Regions from separate parts of the Leucobacter sp. NPDC015123 genome, predicted to be linked through region 4. Evidence: predicted binding sites of a transcription regulator. Region 4 holds the regulator's gene; each other region holds the start of a gene.
What was found. Region 4 encodes HrcA, which represses chaperone genes, less so after heat shock. Its sites were predicted from a motif close to TTNGCACTCGNNNNNNNCGAGTGCNAA; they were not measured.
Positions count from the first base shown of each region.

Region 1: a site for HrcA is predicted at 2,019-2,045, ahead of groL (chaperonin GroEL). Genes of this name have one in related genera too.
Region 2: a site for HrcA is predicted at 2,003-2,029, ahead of ACF07D_RS01940 (Hsp20/alpha crystallin family protein). Genes of this name have one in related genera too.
Region 3: a site for HrcA is predicted at 1,648-1,674, ahead of groES (co-chaperone GroES). Genes of this name have one in related genera too.

Region 1 is NZ_JBIBVH010000002.1:239,747-243,340, forward strand. It holds gene ACF07D_RS04925 (hemin ABC transporter substrate-binding protein) at 1-1,069, shown strand, start outside; gene ACF07D_RS04930 (LytR C-terminal domain-containing protein) at 1,349-1,948, shown strand; gene groL (chaperonin GroEL) at 2,109-3,594, shown strand, end outside.
Region 2 is NZ_JBIBVH010000001.1:425,396-428,989, reverse strand. It holds tRNA gene ACF07D_RS01955 (tRNA-Pro) at 5-78, shown strand; gene ACF07D_RS01950 (sigma factor-like helix-turn-helix DNA-binding protein) at 871-1,071, shown strand; gene ACF07D_RS01945 (hypothetical protein) at 1,649-1,816, opposite strand; gene ACF07D_RS01940 (Hsp20/alpha crystallin family protein) at 2,088-2,522, shown strand; gene ACF07D_RS01935 (hypothetical protein) at 3,013-3,279, shown strand.
Region 3 is NZ_JBIBVH010000001.1:313,361-316,954, forward strand. It holds gene guaB (IMP dehydrogenase) at 1-229, opposite strand, end outside; gene rarD (EamA family transporter RarD) at 268-1,200, opposite strand; gene groES (co-chaperone GroES) at 1,279-1,575, opposite strand; gene ACF07D_RS01350 (DUF4190 domain-containing protein) at 1,772-2,212, shown strand; gene ACF07D_RS01355 (SAM-dependent methyltransferase) at 2,284-3,534, shown strand; gene ACF07D_RS01360 (DUF4190 domain-containing protein) at 3,548-3,594, opposite strand, start outside.
Region 4 is NZ_JBIBVH010000003.1:315,610-319,203, forward strand. It holds gene ACF07D_RS08240 (16S rRNA (uracil(1498)-N(3))-methyltransferase) at 1-123, opposite strand, end outside; gene dnaJ (molecular chaperone DnaJ) at 126-1,217, opposite strand; gene hrcA (heat-inducible transcriptional repressor HrcA) at 1,294-2,325, opposite strand; gene hemW (radical SAM family heme chaperone HemW) at 2,371-3,594, opposite strand, start outside.

The DNA of each region.
Region 1 (3,594 bases), on a different contig from region 4:
GGGTCTCGCCCTTGCCCTGACGGGCTGCCAAACGGCCGGGCCGAACTCGTCAACTGACGAAACTGAGACAGTCGAGCTGCCGCCACTCGCGTCGCTCACCCCGCTTGAGAACCCCCTCGATTACGAGGGCCCGACGACAGCGATTGTGGGGGCACCGTCAGTCACGCCCCTTGCCGACAAGCCGAAGGCGACACTTCCGGTGACCGTGCAGTCGCACGACCGCACCGGCGACGTGCCAGTCGAGGTGACCGACACGTCTCGGGTGCTCGCCATCTCGCTCACGGGGACCCTCGCCGACATCGTCTACAACCTTGGCCTCGGTGATCAGCTCATCGGACGCGACGCGACGACAACGTTCCCCGGCTCTGAAGATCTCCCACTCGTCGTGACTGGCGGCCACGATATCGAGGCAGAGTCCGTGCTTGGCCTCGAGCCCACAGTTATCTTCACGGACCTCAGCGTCGGCGGCATCGACTTCGTGAATGTCATGCGCAACGCAGGCGTGCCCGTCGTCGTCGTCAAGCGCTCGATCGATCCCGCTTCGGCGGCCGAGGCAACCCAGCAACTTGCGGACGGCCTCGGCGTCTCAGCGGCAGCGACCGAGTTGAACGCCAAGGTCGCCGACGCGATCGCCGCGAAGGAGGAAGAGGTCGCCCGTCTGATTCCCGCTGACGAGGCCAACCGGCCTCGGGTCGCATTCCTGTACGTTCGCGGTGGCGCCGGGATCTACTACCTGTTCGGTGAAGGGAGCGGGGTCGATACACTCCTGCAATCGCTCGGCGTCATCGACGTTGCCGAAGAGGCAGGCTGGAAGGGTGAGCGCCCGATGACAGACGAGGCGCTCGTGAAGATGGACCCTGACATCATCCTCGTGATGTCGAAGGGACTCACGAGCACTGAGGGCGTAGACGGCCTGATCGAGGCTCAGCCAAGCATCGCGCTCACGACAGCAGGCAAGAAGCGCAGGATCATCGACATCAACGACTCGATGCTGTTTGCGAGCGCTGGGCGCACCCCCGACGTTATCGACGCCCTCGCCCGTGCGATATATGCGCCGGACTCGCTCTAACGGGCGCACCGCGCTCGGCGGTCCGGCGCTGCCGACGCCCCCGGCGGCAGCCGACGTGCGAAGCACGGAGGAAGACTCGCTCTAACGAGCGCACCGCGCTCAGCGGTCCGGCGCTGCCGACGCCCCGGGCGGCAGCCGACGTCGTGCGGGATTGGGCGGGGTGTGGGCCGCTCCGAAGACGTTCAGGATGCACGGTGTCAAGGCACTGTATTCTTGAGCGTTGAAACTCTCGGACGCCTGTTGGCGATCGAGTTTGGGTAGGGGACCTTGGAGACACGGGTGACAAAGGAACACGAGGCGGCGCACGGCGCACGTTCGCGACGCACCGCGGCTTCCGACTACCCGGCCGACAGGTTTGATGAGATCCCGGCCGGCGGCCGCATTGGCGCCCACCGCGTGACGGCTCAACCACGCGTGACCTGGCACTTCGTGCTCGGCGGACTGATTGGCGCTGCCTTGCTGACGACTATCGGCATTGTTGGTGTCACGATCGCGGGTTCGAGTGGCTCGCTACCGCTGCCCTCTTCACAGGGTCCGGCTGCCGCGGATACGAAAGTGAAGCCCAAGCTCACGCCGGAGGCAACAGTCGCGGTGCTCGACGGCACGACAGCTGAAGGTGACATGGCGCAGGCCGTCGCGACGATCATCACTGACGAGAAGTGGGGCAAGATTGTACTCAACACCCCCGCAGCAGACACCGATATCGAGATTTCAGCGGTCTTCTACACAGATCCTGCGAACGAGCCCGCGGCGCTCGGGCTCGCCGAGAAGCTCGGCGGCGTTTCCACCTACCTGAACACCGAGTACGCCGAGGGCAACTCTGACCTCGTCGTGCTGATTGGCGCCGACTACGCCGGCCCCGGCAAGTCCGCGAAGTAGTTCGTATCTCCGTTCGCTGCAGGCGAGCGCCCCTCCTTGCACTCTCAGCACCTGAGTGCCAAAATTGGTGTTAGCAGTCGGATCGACTGAGTGCTAAACCTGGCGCAGAACCCTTACGGTTTCTGCAGCTTTCCCTAGACGTCCGGGAGGGGCGAATTACATGGCAAAGATGATTGCGTTTGACGAAGAGGCACGTCGCGGCCTTGAGCGGGGTCTCAACATCCTCGCTGACACTGTCAAGGTGACGCTGGGCCCGCGTGGCCGCAACGTCGTTCTTGAGAAGAAGTGGGGCGCCCCGACGATCACTAACGACGGCGTTTCGATCGCGAAGGAGATCGAGCTCGACGATCCATACGAGAAGATCGGCGCTGAACTCGTCAAGGAGGTCGCAAAGAAGACCGACGACGTCGCAGGCGACGGCACCACCACCGCTACCGTGCTCGCACAGGCGCTCGTCCGTGAGGGCCTCCGCAACGTTGCTGCGGGCAGCGACCCCATCGCTCTGAAGAAGGGCATCGAGAAGGCTGTCGCGGCTGTCATCACCGAGCTGCACGCGCACTCGAAGGAGATCGAGACCACCGCCGAGATCGCTGCAACCGCTTCGATCTCCGCAGCTGACGAGCAGATCGGCGCGCTGATCGCCGAAGCTATCGACAAGGTCGGCAAGGAAGGCGTCGTCACCGTCGAGGAGTCGAACACGTTCGGCACCGAGCTCGAGCTCACCGAGGGCATGCGCTTCGACAAGGGCTACCTGTCGGCGTACTTCGTCACTGACGCTGACCGCCAGGAGGTCGTCTTCGAGGATCCGTACATCCTCGTCGTCAACAGCAAGGTCTCGAACATCAAGGACCTGCTCCCCGTCGTCGATCCGGTCATCCAGTCGGGCAAGCAGCTCCTCATCATTGCTGAGGACGTCGAGGGCGAAGCACTCGCGACCCTCGTGCTGAACAAGATCCGTGGCATCTTCAAGTCGGCAGCCGTGAAGGCTCCGGGCTTCGGCGATCGCCGCAAGGCAATGCTGCAGGACATCGCGATCCTCACCGGCGGCCAGGTCATCTCGGAAGAGGTCGGCCTGAAGCTCGAGAACGCAACGCTCGACATGCTCGGCACCGCTCGCAAGGTCATCATCACTAAGGATGAGACCACCATCGTTCAGGGTGGCGGCGAGAAGGAAGCAGTCGAGGGCCGCGTGCAGCAGATCCGCCGCGAGATCGACAACACCGACAGCGACTACGACCGCGAGAAGCTCCAGGAGCGCCTTGCGAAGCTCGCTGGTGGCGTTGCAGTCATCAAGGCTGGCGCTGCGACCGAGGTTGAGCTCAAGGAGCGCAAGCACCGTATCGAGGATGCAGTCCGTAACGCAAAGGCAGCTGTCGAGGAGGGCATCGTCCCCGGCGGCGGCGTCGCACTCATTCAGGCCGGCGCAAAGGCGTTCGCAAACCTCGAGCTCACCGGCGAAGAGGCTACCGGCGCGGCTATCGTGCAGGTAGCCATCGAGGCACCGCTCAAGCAGATCGCCCTCAACGCTGGCCTCGAGCCCGGCGTTGTCGCGCACAAGGTCTCTGAGCTGCCCGTTGGCCAGGGCCTGAACGCAGCTACCGGCGAGTACGTCGACATGCTCGCAGCCGGCATCAACGACCCGGTAA
Region 2 (3,594 bases), on a different contig from region 4:
AAATCGGGATGTGGCGCAGTTTGGTAGCGCACGTCGTTCGGGACGACGGGGTCGCAGGTTCAAATCCTGTCATCCCGACAGATGGCCCCGGAACTGCCGTAGAGACTTGCGGAAGTTCCGGGGCTTTTTTGTTTCGCCTACCGCCAGCTCAGTTCGCAGGGCACATTTGGGGCACATGGGAAACTACGCTGCTTTAGACGTCTCGTCCTCGCGGTGCTTCTGGGCGAGCCCATGCGCCTGGTAAACCTCGTGCAGCTGTGTCGAGGTGAACTGGGCGCACCGGTCGGCATGAAACACCACATCGTCGGGATCTGTCCTGGAAGCGTTCGTGTCATTCGTCGCGCTCGTATCAATGTGCGCGGGATTTGTCGCACGCAGGCCAGCAAGGCCGGCTTCGTTTCTAACGCCAGGCGAGGTAGACAGAGTGAGCAACGCCCATGAGTCTCGGCATGTTGAGTTTCGGCTGGGGCCGGGCCATCGAGCCTTGCGCGTTCTTGATTCACCCACCGGCCGAGGAGTTGTTCCCCGGGCCGGAGTTCTTTGGCGAAGTGCACGACCTCGCGGCCGGTATCGACCCCGAGGTGGGCGGCCTCTCGCCGCTACTCCGGGGTGAATTTCCTACGTGTAGTCAGGAGACATCCGTTCCAGCAGAACACGGGGGTCTGCTTCGCGTAGTGTCCACAACCCGAGGGTGACCCCACTGAGCGATCACGGGGCAACAGGGGGATGTGAGCACGCGGACGCAAGGAGAGCTTCGGGTTTGGCTAAGCGAATTCGGCACGCGTCAGCGGCGAGACCAAACAGAGGACTTCGAGACCGCAAGCATGCCAGCGCTCAATGCCAAGACCGCGGGCGGTTGGCAGATGCTGCATGTCCAAACCATCACCTGACCGGCCCCGTATTCTCGCGCTGCGGAGCGCCGGCCTCACTCACTCCCAAATCGGCGAAGAAGCCGGTCTATCTCGTACACGCATCGCACAAATCCTGAACCAAGCGCTCGCGCCAGAACAGCTCGACGAGCTCCGTGCGCGCGTCTACGCGAGAGCAGAGGGGCTCCGAAACAAGTCATAGATGTCAGTGGGCACACAGACGCTGTTCGAGCAAACTTTCGGACAGGGGAAGCCGTGACGCGCACCGACACAACCAACGGCATCGAGTGCATGCCATGCGTGTAAATCGACACCAATCTATGGGCGTCATACGCCAGCCCAAAGACCCTCCCGTCGCAATGAGCGTTGCTCTCGCAAACCGCGACAACGTATCCATGTTCTTTGTGCAGTAATGGCATCCCCAGCCATCCAAGCGACGCGTTATCTCGCAGCACGGCGCCCTCGAGGCCGCGAGCGCATCCGTACTGTGGGGGCTTGAGAAAGCCAACTCCCACGGCGCGCGGGCGCCTGTCCAGCCAACGGCGCTAAATCCGTCCAGAAGCGACGAACATAGCCCCCCAGTGGGCCCGCGCCTCCTCCGTGGCGAGAACAGGGTTACTGGGGGCCATTCGTGATTGCATGCGGAGCCAGAGCGTCAACACCGTACGAGTCGGCCAGATATGTGCAAGAGGATATTCGTGTTGCTGGATCACATAGGGCGGTTCGCGCAGTGTGGTTGGCGCGACTGGTGGTCTTGTCCAGAAGCGCTGCTGGCTGCTCTACAGGTTGTAAGGCGCGGTCGTCTTGTCGCCCTTGTCGGGATGGCGGATCAGCCCTGGGTCTGATTGCTCTTTGCGGGGGTTTGCGTCCCCATCGAATTCCTCGTCAGCGCCGTCCATTACGGGTTCGTCAACAGTGTCCTCGGTGGGCTTCTTCTTCTCGTTCATGTTGCATTCCCTTTCCTGAGTGGGACACCACCATACGCCTCAAACATGGGGGCAGCTACTTTTTGGGCCTGTAGCTGCTTGCGGATATGGCGGCAGGGGGCATTGATGTCGTTGAACACGGCTCGAGTGGTCCGGAATGTGAACTCTGTGGCGTTGGTCTTTTGAGCAATTTTTGAGCATTCTTTATTAGCACTCTCAGGGTCAGAGTGCTAATCTAAATCACACCTGAGCGGAACCGACTCAGGTTTCTATCGAAAGGAGACTGATCTCAATGGCACTGACATTTGACCCTTTCACTGAGCTCGAACGAGTCGCCACCGGCATGCTGCAGGCGCGCACCGCGCCACGCGCCATGCCCGTTGACCTCTACCGAGACCAGGACCGATACTTCCTGACAGCTGATATGCCAGGAATCGACCCAGGCAGCCTCGATATTGACGTCGACGGCCAGCTACTCACGATCCGCGCTTACCGTTCAGGCGCGAACTCCGACGGCGTGAAGTGGCTGACACAGGAGCGCCCCGAGGGCGCCTACTTGCGACAGTTCAGCATCGGCGAAGGCATCGATACCGAGAACATCAGCGCCACCTACAAGGACGGTGTCCTCAGCGTCATCCTTCCGCTGAACGCAAAGGCAAAGCCGCGGAAGATCGAGGTGGCAATGCCGTCGACTGAAGCAGCTGAGGGGAAGTCGATCACCGCCTAACAAGCTGGTCCTGCACGTACAACCTGAGCCTGATATGAACGAGCTGCGGCCCCGTTCCCGAGAGATACCTATCTCTCTGGAACGGGGCTGCGCCTCGTCTCCGCCGACGAGAGGGTCATTCGGGCTCTGCGTGCGCTCTTCAAGGCTGCCGCCCTGTTGACGTCTCTTGAGCGCTTCGGGGCAGGTGATGTGCGCGAGCGGGTCCCGGCACGTATGAGGCATGGTCAACGCGCGAAGGGTGTCCTCGTCGCCATCGGCCGCTCGAAGCGCCAGCACCATGTCACTTGCCAGGCGTCGAGGAAGTGAGCGGTGAAATGCCATTCGAACCCCTCTCGAGCCCTTCTCGAAGTACTCACGGGGCACCCGCCGGTTGCAGCAGCGCTAGTGAGTCCTTTGGGCCCACCCCCACTCGCTCGGTTGAAAAGGTCGACGAGTCGGTCGCAAAGTTATCGTTCCATCCAGTGAACTCTCGGTAGCTTGACCTGCGCCGATGCTGTTGCTGGGAACGCCAAGTGGCACGTTCGCCGGCGCAACGGTGAGGTTCCTCGTTCGCTACGAGACCGCGGATGAACTCCGCGAGAGCAACATGTGTCCGCAGGTGGAGTCGGCTGCTCTTGAAGAATGCATCTCTGGCGGTTGGCTTGGATCGATCGTGTTCGACGCGTCGCCCCAGAAGCTCTGGTCATTACAGTTCTGGGCGCTTCTCATTAGTGGTTCCATAGTCGTCCTGCTCATTTGGGGCTTGATCACCGGATGAGAGAAGTCCTACCCCCGGCAGACAACAGATGAACGCGTGCCTACCGTGCCCTTCTTGTACCGCCAACTAGGCGGTAACCTGCTTTGAGTCTGTCGCTGCATCACAGCGACGATTATCGGCGGTCTTTCGCCACCGGCCTGAGCGAGGGGCCCACGTCAATGAGCTATGAAGCATCCAACAATGAGGCGCAGGCGCACGTCACCCCGCCCGGCACGGTTCCTCCTCCTTTTGGGGCAGGCTTCGGACGACTTCCAAAACACATTAGAACTCACACCATTGACTACCTCGACAAGGAAATCGCGCAAGCGCGACGTG
Region 3 (3,594 bases), on a different contig from region 4:
GGTTGCGGTGCAGGATCCCAAGGCCGCCGTTACGCGCCATAGCGACAGCCATGCGCGTCTCGGTGACAGTGTCCATTGCCGCCGAAATGAGCGGCATTGCAAGCCGCACGCGCCTCGTGAGCTGCGTCGAGGTATCCGCCTCGCTCGGAATGACGTCGGTGTGCGCGGGAAGCAGCAGCACGTCGTCGTAAGTGAGTCCTGTGAACGCGAAAGGGTCACGCTGTTCCATACAACCTCTTTAATGCTCGTGGCGTCGTCGAAGACTATCTAGTCTAAGGGAATGGGACCTGTATGAGGCTGATGGGCGAGGTCCGCGCTAGGCGAACGCCGCAATCGCACGATCATGTCGGCGATGAGGAACATGAGCGCGATCCACACAGCAATGAAGCCGATCCACCGCGCGATGGGAAGTTCTTCATGCATGATGAAGTACCCGAAGAGGAAACCGAGCACCGGGGTGAGGAACTGCAGGAACCCAACATAGGTGAGCGGGAGCCTGCGAGCTGCCTCACCGAAGAGGATGAGCGGAACCGCTGTGAGGAGCCCACTGACGAGCACGAGTGCCGTAATCACGCCCCCGTGAGAGAACGCGCTCAGACCCGCGACGGAACCGACGATTGCCAGTTGGGTCAGGCCGATCGGCACGGAGACGAGTGTCTCGACAGTGAGCCCCGTGACCCCATCGACGTCTTCGATGCGTTGGTGCACGACGCCGTATAGGCCGAACGAGAGGGCAAGACCCAGCGCGATCCACGGCACCTTGCCGTAGGAGATCGCTGAGAACAGCACACCTGTGCCAGCGACGACGACCGCGATCCACTGGAGGCGCGAGAGCTTCTCGCGCCAGAAGATCACTCCGAACAGGATCGTGAAGAGCGGGTTGATGAAGTAGCCGAGCGACGTCTCGAGCACGTGGCCGGAGATCACCCCGATCACGAAGATCTGCCAGTTCGCGTACAGCAGGATCGACGAGAGGGCGAACAGCCCAAACGTTTTCGGCTGCTTCAGCACGTTGCCAACGCGGCGCCACCTGCGCGTCACCGTCACAATCACCGCGCAGACAAGCAGCGTCGTGACGACTCGCCACGAGACGACCTCGAACGGGTTCACGACCGCGATAAGCGTGAAAAAGAGCGGGAATGCGCCCCAAATCAGATACGCGCCGATTCCATACCCTAAGCCAGCACGAGTGTCCTTCACCTTCACAGTCTACGGCGACTGGCGGGTACGAAAAAGCCGGGGCCCCGCGTTGGCGGGCCCCGGCTCGTTCAGCGATGCTTAGCGCTCGATGACTGCGAGGATGTCGCGGCTCGAGAGCACGAGGTACTCCTCGCCAGCGGCCTTGATCTCGGTGCCGCCGAACTTCGAGTAGATCACGATGTCGCCGACGTTCACGTCGACGGGGATGCGGGTGCCGTTGTCTGAGACACGGCCGGGGCCCACTGCAACAACCTTGCCCTCCTGGGGCTTTTCCTTTGCGCTGTCAGGGATAACGAGACCCGAAGCAGTAGTCTGCTCAGCCTCGACCTGCTGAATGACAATGCGATCCTCGAGCGGCTTAATGGCGACCGACACGGTTGACCTCTTTCCAAAGCTGTTAGTTTCGCACTCTTGCGAGTGCCTCTGTACGAGATTCTATGACCCCTGTTGGCACTCATGCAAGGTGAGTGCCAACTGTTGATGCGCCGAATCGCGGACAGCGAACACCGGCCGCACAGGCCCCTCAGACCCAGTGAGTACACTCTGTGGTACACCCACTACGACTTGGAGCATGATGAGCACCACCGACCCCACAGTGCCAGCCCAGCACCAGCCTCAACCGGCTTCCGAACAGCCGACAGAGCAACTGCCGCACGGGGCGCCGCTTACTGACGCTGCAAGCACCGCCGCGCCGCAGTACGGATACGAGACGCCCGCCTACGCGTACCAGGCTGCAGCAGCCACCCCGCAGCGCACAACCGTCAAGGACACAAACACGTACGCGCTTGTGGCGATCATCCTTGCGTTCATCGCGCCCATCGCCGGAATCATCTTCGGGCACCTTGGGTTGAACCAGATCAAGCGCACCGGAGACGCAGGGCGCGGCCTCGCGCTCACCGCGGTCATCTACGGGTACTGCACCATCGCGCTCGGCGTGTTGTTTGTCGTAATGTACATCGGCTTCATCGTCATGATCATCGGCGCGGCAGCGAGCGGGAGCTACTACTACTAGTGAGCGGCTCACGCAGCGACGGGCCCCGGGCGACCAGCCCGGGGCCCGCTTCGTCCCCTCCTGGATGGGATGTGCTCACGAGTCGGCGTGGCGCGGAGCTGCTCGCCTCAGCTGCGGCCCTGCGAGAGGCAGGTGACAGCCTTGACAGCGTCGGGCGGCACCTGCGGCGCGACGGCGTAGCCCCTGACGAGCTCGCCGCGGCGCTCACGGTGACCGGGCTGCGCGAGAAAGCAGCAGCGAAGTTCGGGCCGCGGGCCGGAGAAATGCTCTTCACCCAGGCAGGGCTCGAACAGGCGTCTCGTTGCTCCGTTGCGGAGCTTCACGCGCGCCGTTTTCACGGCGCAACAGCGGTCGCCGACCTCGGCTGCGGCCTCGGCGCCGAGTCGCTTGCGTTTCTGCGCGCGGGGCTCGGAGTACGCGCGGTCGAGCTCGACCCGCTCACTGCAGACTTCGCTGCACACAATGTCTCTGTCGAAGCCGCCTGGATCGAGGCTTGTCACGGTAGCGCCCCGCCGCACGAGGTGATCATTGGCGACGCGACTGAGCTCGGGGCAGGCGCCGCCGACGCCGTGTTTCTCGACCCTGCACGACGAACTGCCGGCCACCGAGACACTCGAAGGCTCGCCTCGAGCGACGATTACTCCCCCTCGCTCACCTTCGCGTTCGACGCCGCACGGTCCGTGCGGTTCGGGGGCGTCAAGCTCGGGCCCGGCCTCGACCGCGAACTCATTCCCGACGACGCCGAGGCTCAGTGGGTCTCGGTCGACGGCCAGGTCGTCGAGATGGGGCTGTGGTTCGGCGACGCCGCCAGACAGGGTATCCGCCGCTCGGCAGCTGTGCTGCGTGGGGACCCTGGGCGGGCGGCAGCCGCGGGCGGCGCAGCTGTCACCGGCAGCACACCGGTCTGGCATGAGCTCAGCGCGGCCGCCGACTTTCCGGACGCCGATACCCGCGAGCTCGGCGAGTACCTCATCGAGCCTGACGGTGCGGTGATCCGCGCGCGCCTCATCGGAAAGCTCGCTGCGGAGCTCGACGCCGGCATGATCCACGACGGGATCGCCTACCTCACCGCCGACAACGCGACCGCGACGCCGTTCGGGCAGGTCTTCAGGATCCTCGAGGAGCTCCCCGCACGCGAGAAGGATCTCAAGCGCGCCCTGGCCGCACGAGGGATCGGCAGGCTGGAAATCAAAAAGCGCGGCGTGGATGTGGATCCCGCCGCGCTTCGCACGCGCCTGCGCCTCACAGGCTCAGGCGCTGCGACGCTGATCCTCAGCCGCTCGGCGAACAGGCACATTGCGCTGCTCGCCGAACGCTGCTGAGGTGCAGTAGCCGCTAGTAGCTGAACTCGTACGCGCCCGAGAGGACCGCCGAGCACGGGA
Region 4 (3,594 bases):
CGTGTGTTCGCCAACGCGCAGCCGGCTCACCCGAACGGCGTGGCGGCCCTCGTCTCCCGAGATCGTGAGCTGACGCCCCGGCGCGGTCGCGACGAGAGACTCGTCAAAGTAGAGATTCGCCACGGCTACCCGAAGAATCGGTCGCGCAGCTTGCCAAAGAAGCTCTGCTTGAACTCCCCGAAGTGCGGTGGTTCTTCCTTGCGGAGCTTCGCGAACTGTTCAACGAGCGACTTCTCTTTGTGCGAGAGCTTCGTCGGTGTGGCGACCTGCATCGCGATCTTCAGATCGCCGCGAGACGTCGAGCGCAGTCCCTGGATGCCGCGGCCGCGAACTGACAGGAGATCGCCCGACTGGGTGCCAGCCGGAATCTCGACCTTCACGCTCCCGTCAAGTGAATCGACCTCAACCTCGGTGCCGAGGATCGCATCAGTCATCGAGACCTGCATCGTGCTCAACAGATCGTTGCCGTCGCGGCTGAAGACGTCGTCGTGTTCGACGCGGAACTCGATGAACAGGTCCCCGTTCGGCCCGCCAAACGGCCCGACCTCGCCGCCACCACGCATCTGCATGCGCGTGCCCGTGTCGATGCCCGAGGGAATGTCGACCTGCATCGAGCGACGCTCGCGCAACCTGCCCTTTCCTGCACACTCAACACACGGGTTCTCGATGATCGTGCCATACCCCTGGCAGCTCCCGCAGGGATGCATCGTCACAACGTTGCCAAACAGCGACCGTACCTCGCGCTGCACCTGACCCTGCCCACGGCAGACGTCACACGTTACCGGGTGCGTGCCAGGCTGGCAGCCGTTGCCACCGCACGTATTGCAGAGCACGGCCGTGTTCACCGTGATGTCACGCTGCACGCCGAAGATCACCTCTGAGAGCTTCACGTCGACGCGAATCAGCGCATCCTCGCCCCGCTCCTCGCGGGCACGGGGCCCGCGAGAGCCGCCACCAAAACCGCCACCGAAGAAGGTCTCGAAGATGTCGCCGAACCCGCCGGCTCCACCTTGCTGACCACCCATGTCATAGCGCTGGCGCTGCTCGGGATCGCTCAGCACGTCATAGGCGTGCGTGACGCTCTTGAACTGCTCGGCGGCCTCGTCGCTCGGGTTCACATCGGGGTGCAGCTGGCGAGCCAGCTTGCGATACGCCTTCTTGATCTCTTCGAGGCTCGCTTCGCGAGAAACGCCGAGCGTCTCGTAGTGATCCGCCACTGTTGTACTCCTAGGTGTCGTGGATTGGGTAATGGTGCTGGGACCGGCTAGCGCGCACGCGCAAGACCCGAAGCCCTCAGCGGTCTTCGCTCAACAGCTTGTTGAGGTATCTGGCAACGGCACGGACCGCCTGGATATTCCCGGCGTAGTCCATGCGAATCGGACCGAGCACGCCGAGTCTGGACGCGCCTAGTTGTTCATAGTTTGTCGCGATGATCGACGCATCGGAGAGCCCATACGCCTCATTCTCGCGCCCGATCGAAGCGGCGATATCGCGCTCGTCCTGCACAAGTTCGCCGAACAACCGAAGCAACGTCACCTGCTCCTCAATTGCTTCGAGCACCGTCGGTAGCGCCCCGGCAAACTCTCCCGGCCTTGTCAGGTTTGCTGCGCCCGCCACGGCGATCCTGTCGCTGCGGTTTGCTTGCAGCTGCTGCGAAACCGCCCCAAGCACAAGCTCGGCGAGTGGCGCGTCGGCAGGACCAACCAACGTGTGCACCGTCGCGGCAAGCTCGGCCACAGCGCGATCTGCTGCGTCGATGTCCTGGCCAACAATGTTCGCTGCGATACGCTCGCGAACGGCTGTGAGCCACGGTTCGTTCGCACGCTCCGCTGGAAGCATGGCCGTCTGCTGCTCGACAACTCCGTTTCCGAGGATGAGCACGCAGAGCACTCGATTCTCGCCGAGAGCGACAAGGTCAATGTGCCTGACGGCGACTGTGCGCAGCGACGGATACTGCACGACCGCAACCTGATTCGTGAGCTGCGACAGTAGGCGCACCGTGCGCGCCATGACGTCGTCAAGATCACTCGACTCGCCAAGAAACCGCTCGATCGCCGAACGCTGCGCGGCTGTCATTGGCCGGAGCTTCGCGAGTGTGTCGACGTACAGGCGGTAGCCCTTGTCGGTTGGCACCCGCCCCGAAGACGTGTGGGTCTGAGCGATAAGCTCGTCGTCTTCAAGCAGCGCCATGTCGTTGCGAATCGTCGCGGCAGATACGCCAAACGAATGGCGCTCCACGATCGATTTCGAGCCGACGGGCTCGTTGAGCGCGACGTAGTCACTCACGATGGCGTGCAGCACGGCGAGACTGCGCTCTGGAACCATCACGCACCGCCTTTCTGGCACTCGAACAACCTGAGTGCCAGTCTACTACCGAAGGAGATGTCCGACGACTGTGTCAGCCAGCAGCCGGCCGCGGAGCGTCGGCACGATCCTGCGCTCGGTCCCGCCGACCCCAAGCGCCGCGCGGCCATCCACGAGGCCATCCGCGATCAGAGCGGGCACGGCGGCCCGACCCTGTTCGCTGAGAGCGTCGATCGCGAAGCCGTCAGCGATGCGGGTCTCGAGCAATACGCGCTCGCTATAGCGTGCTTCGTCAGTCAGGAGCTCACGGGCGTGAGCCGGAGACAGGCCCTGCCCCATCCGTTCGGCGTAGGCCCGCGGATGCTTCACGTTCCACCATCGCAGGCCCCCAATGTGGCTGTGAGCGCCGGGGCCCGCGCCCCACCAGTCTTCGCCGGTCCAATACGACAGGTTGTGTCGCGACCGCGTCTCGCGAGAACGCGACCAATTGCTGATCTCGTACCAGTCATAGCCCGCTCCGGAGAGCTTGGAGTCGAGGAGCTCGTACATCTCGGCGTGCAGATCGTCGTCTGGAGCCGCGACTTCGCCGCGCCGGATCTGCCCTGCAAGCTTCGTACCCGCCTCAACGATCAGCGCGTACGCCGAGAGGTGGTCAGGTTCGTTCGCGAGCGCGGCATCAAGCGAACGCTCCCAGTCGGCGAGCGACTCGCCAGGCGTGCCGTAAATGAGATCAAGGCTCACCTGCAGGCCGGCTGCGCGCGCGGCGTCAACGACAACAGGGACCCGCTCGGGGCTGTGCGTCCGATCGAGCGTGCGAAGCACATGGGGCATCGCCGACTGCATCCCGAAGCTCACCCGGGTGAACCCGGCCTCGGCGAGTGTGTCGAGGTACTGAGCGTCGACCGAATCAGGGTTCGCCTCCGTTGTCACCTCAGCGCCTGGGGCAATCCCCCACTCGTCTCGGATGCGACCGAGCACCATTGCCAAATCAGACGCAGGCAAAAGCGTCGGGGTGCCTCCCCCGAAGAAAACAGTCGATACCTCGCGATCGGGGAGCCCGGCCGCGCGCATCACCTTGGCGCCAAAGCTCAGCTCCGTCGCAGCTTCAGCAGCGTATCCGGCCTGGCTCGCGCCACCGCCAAGCTCACTCGCAGTGTAGGTGTTGAAGTCGCAGTAGCCGCAGCGCACCCTGCAGTATGGCACGTGGACGTAGACGCCAAACGCGCGATCGGGCGCGCCCGCGAGCACGCTCGCCGGGAGTGCCCCGTCGGCCGGAGCCGGATCGCCTTC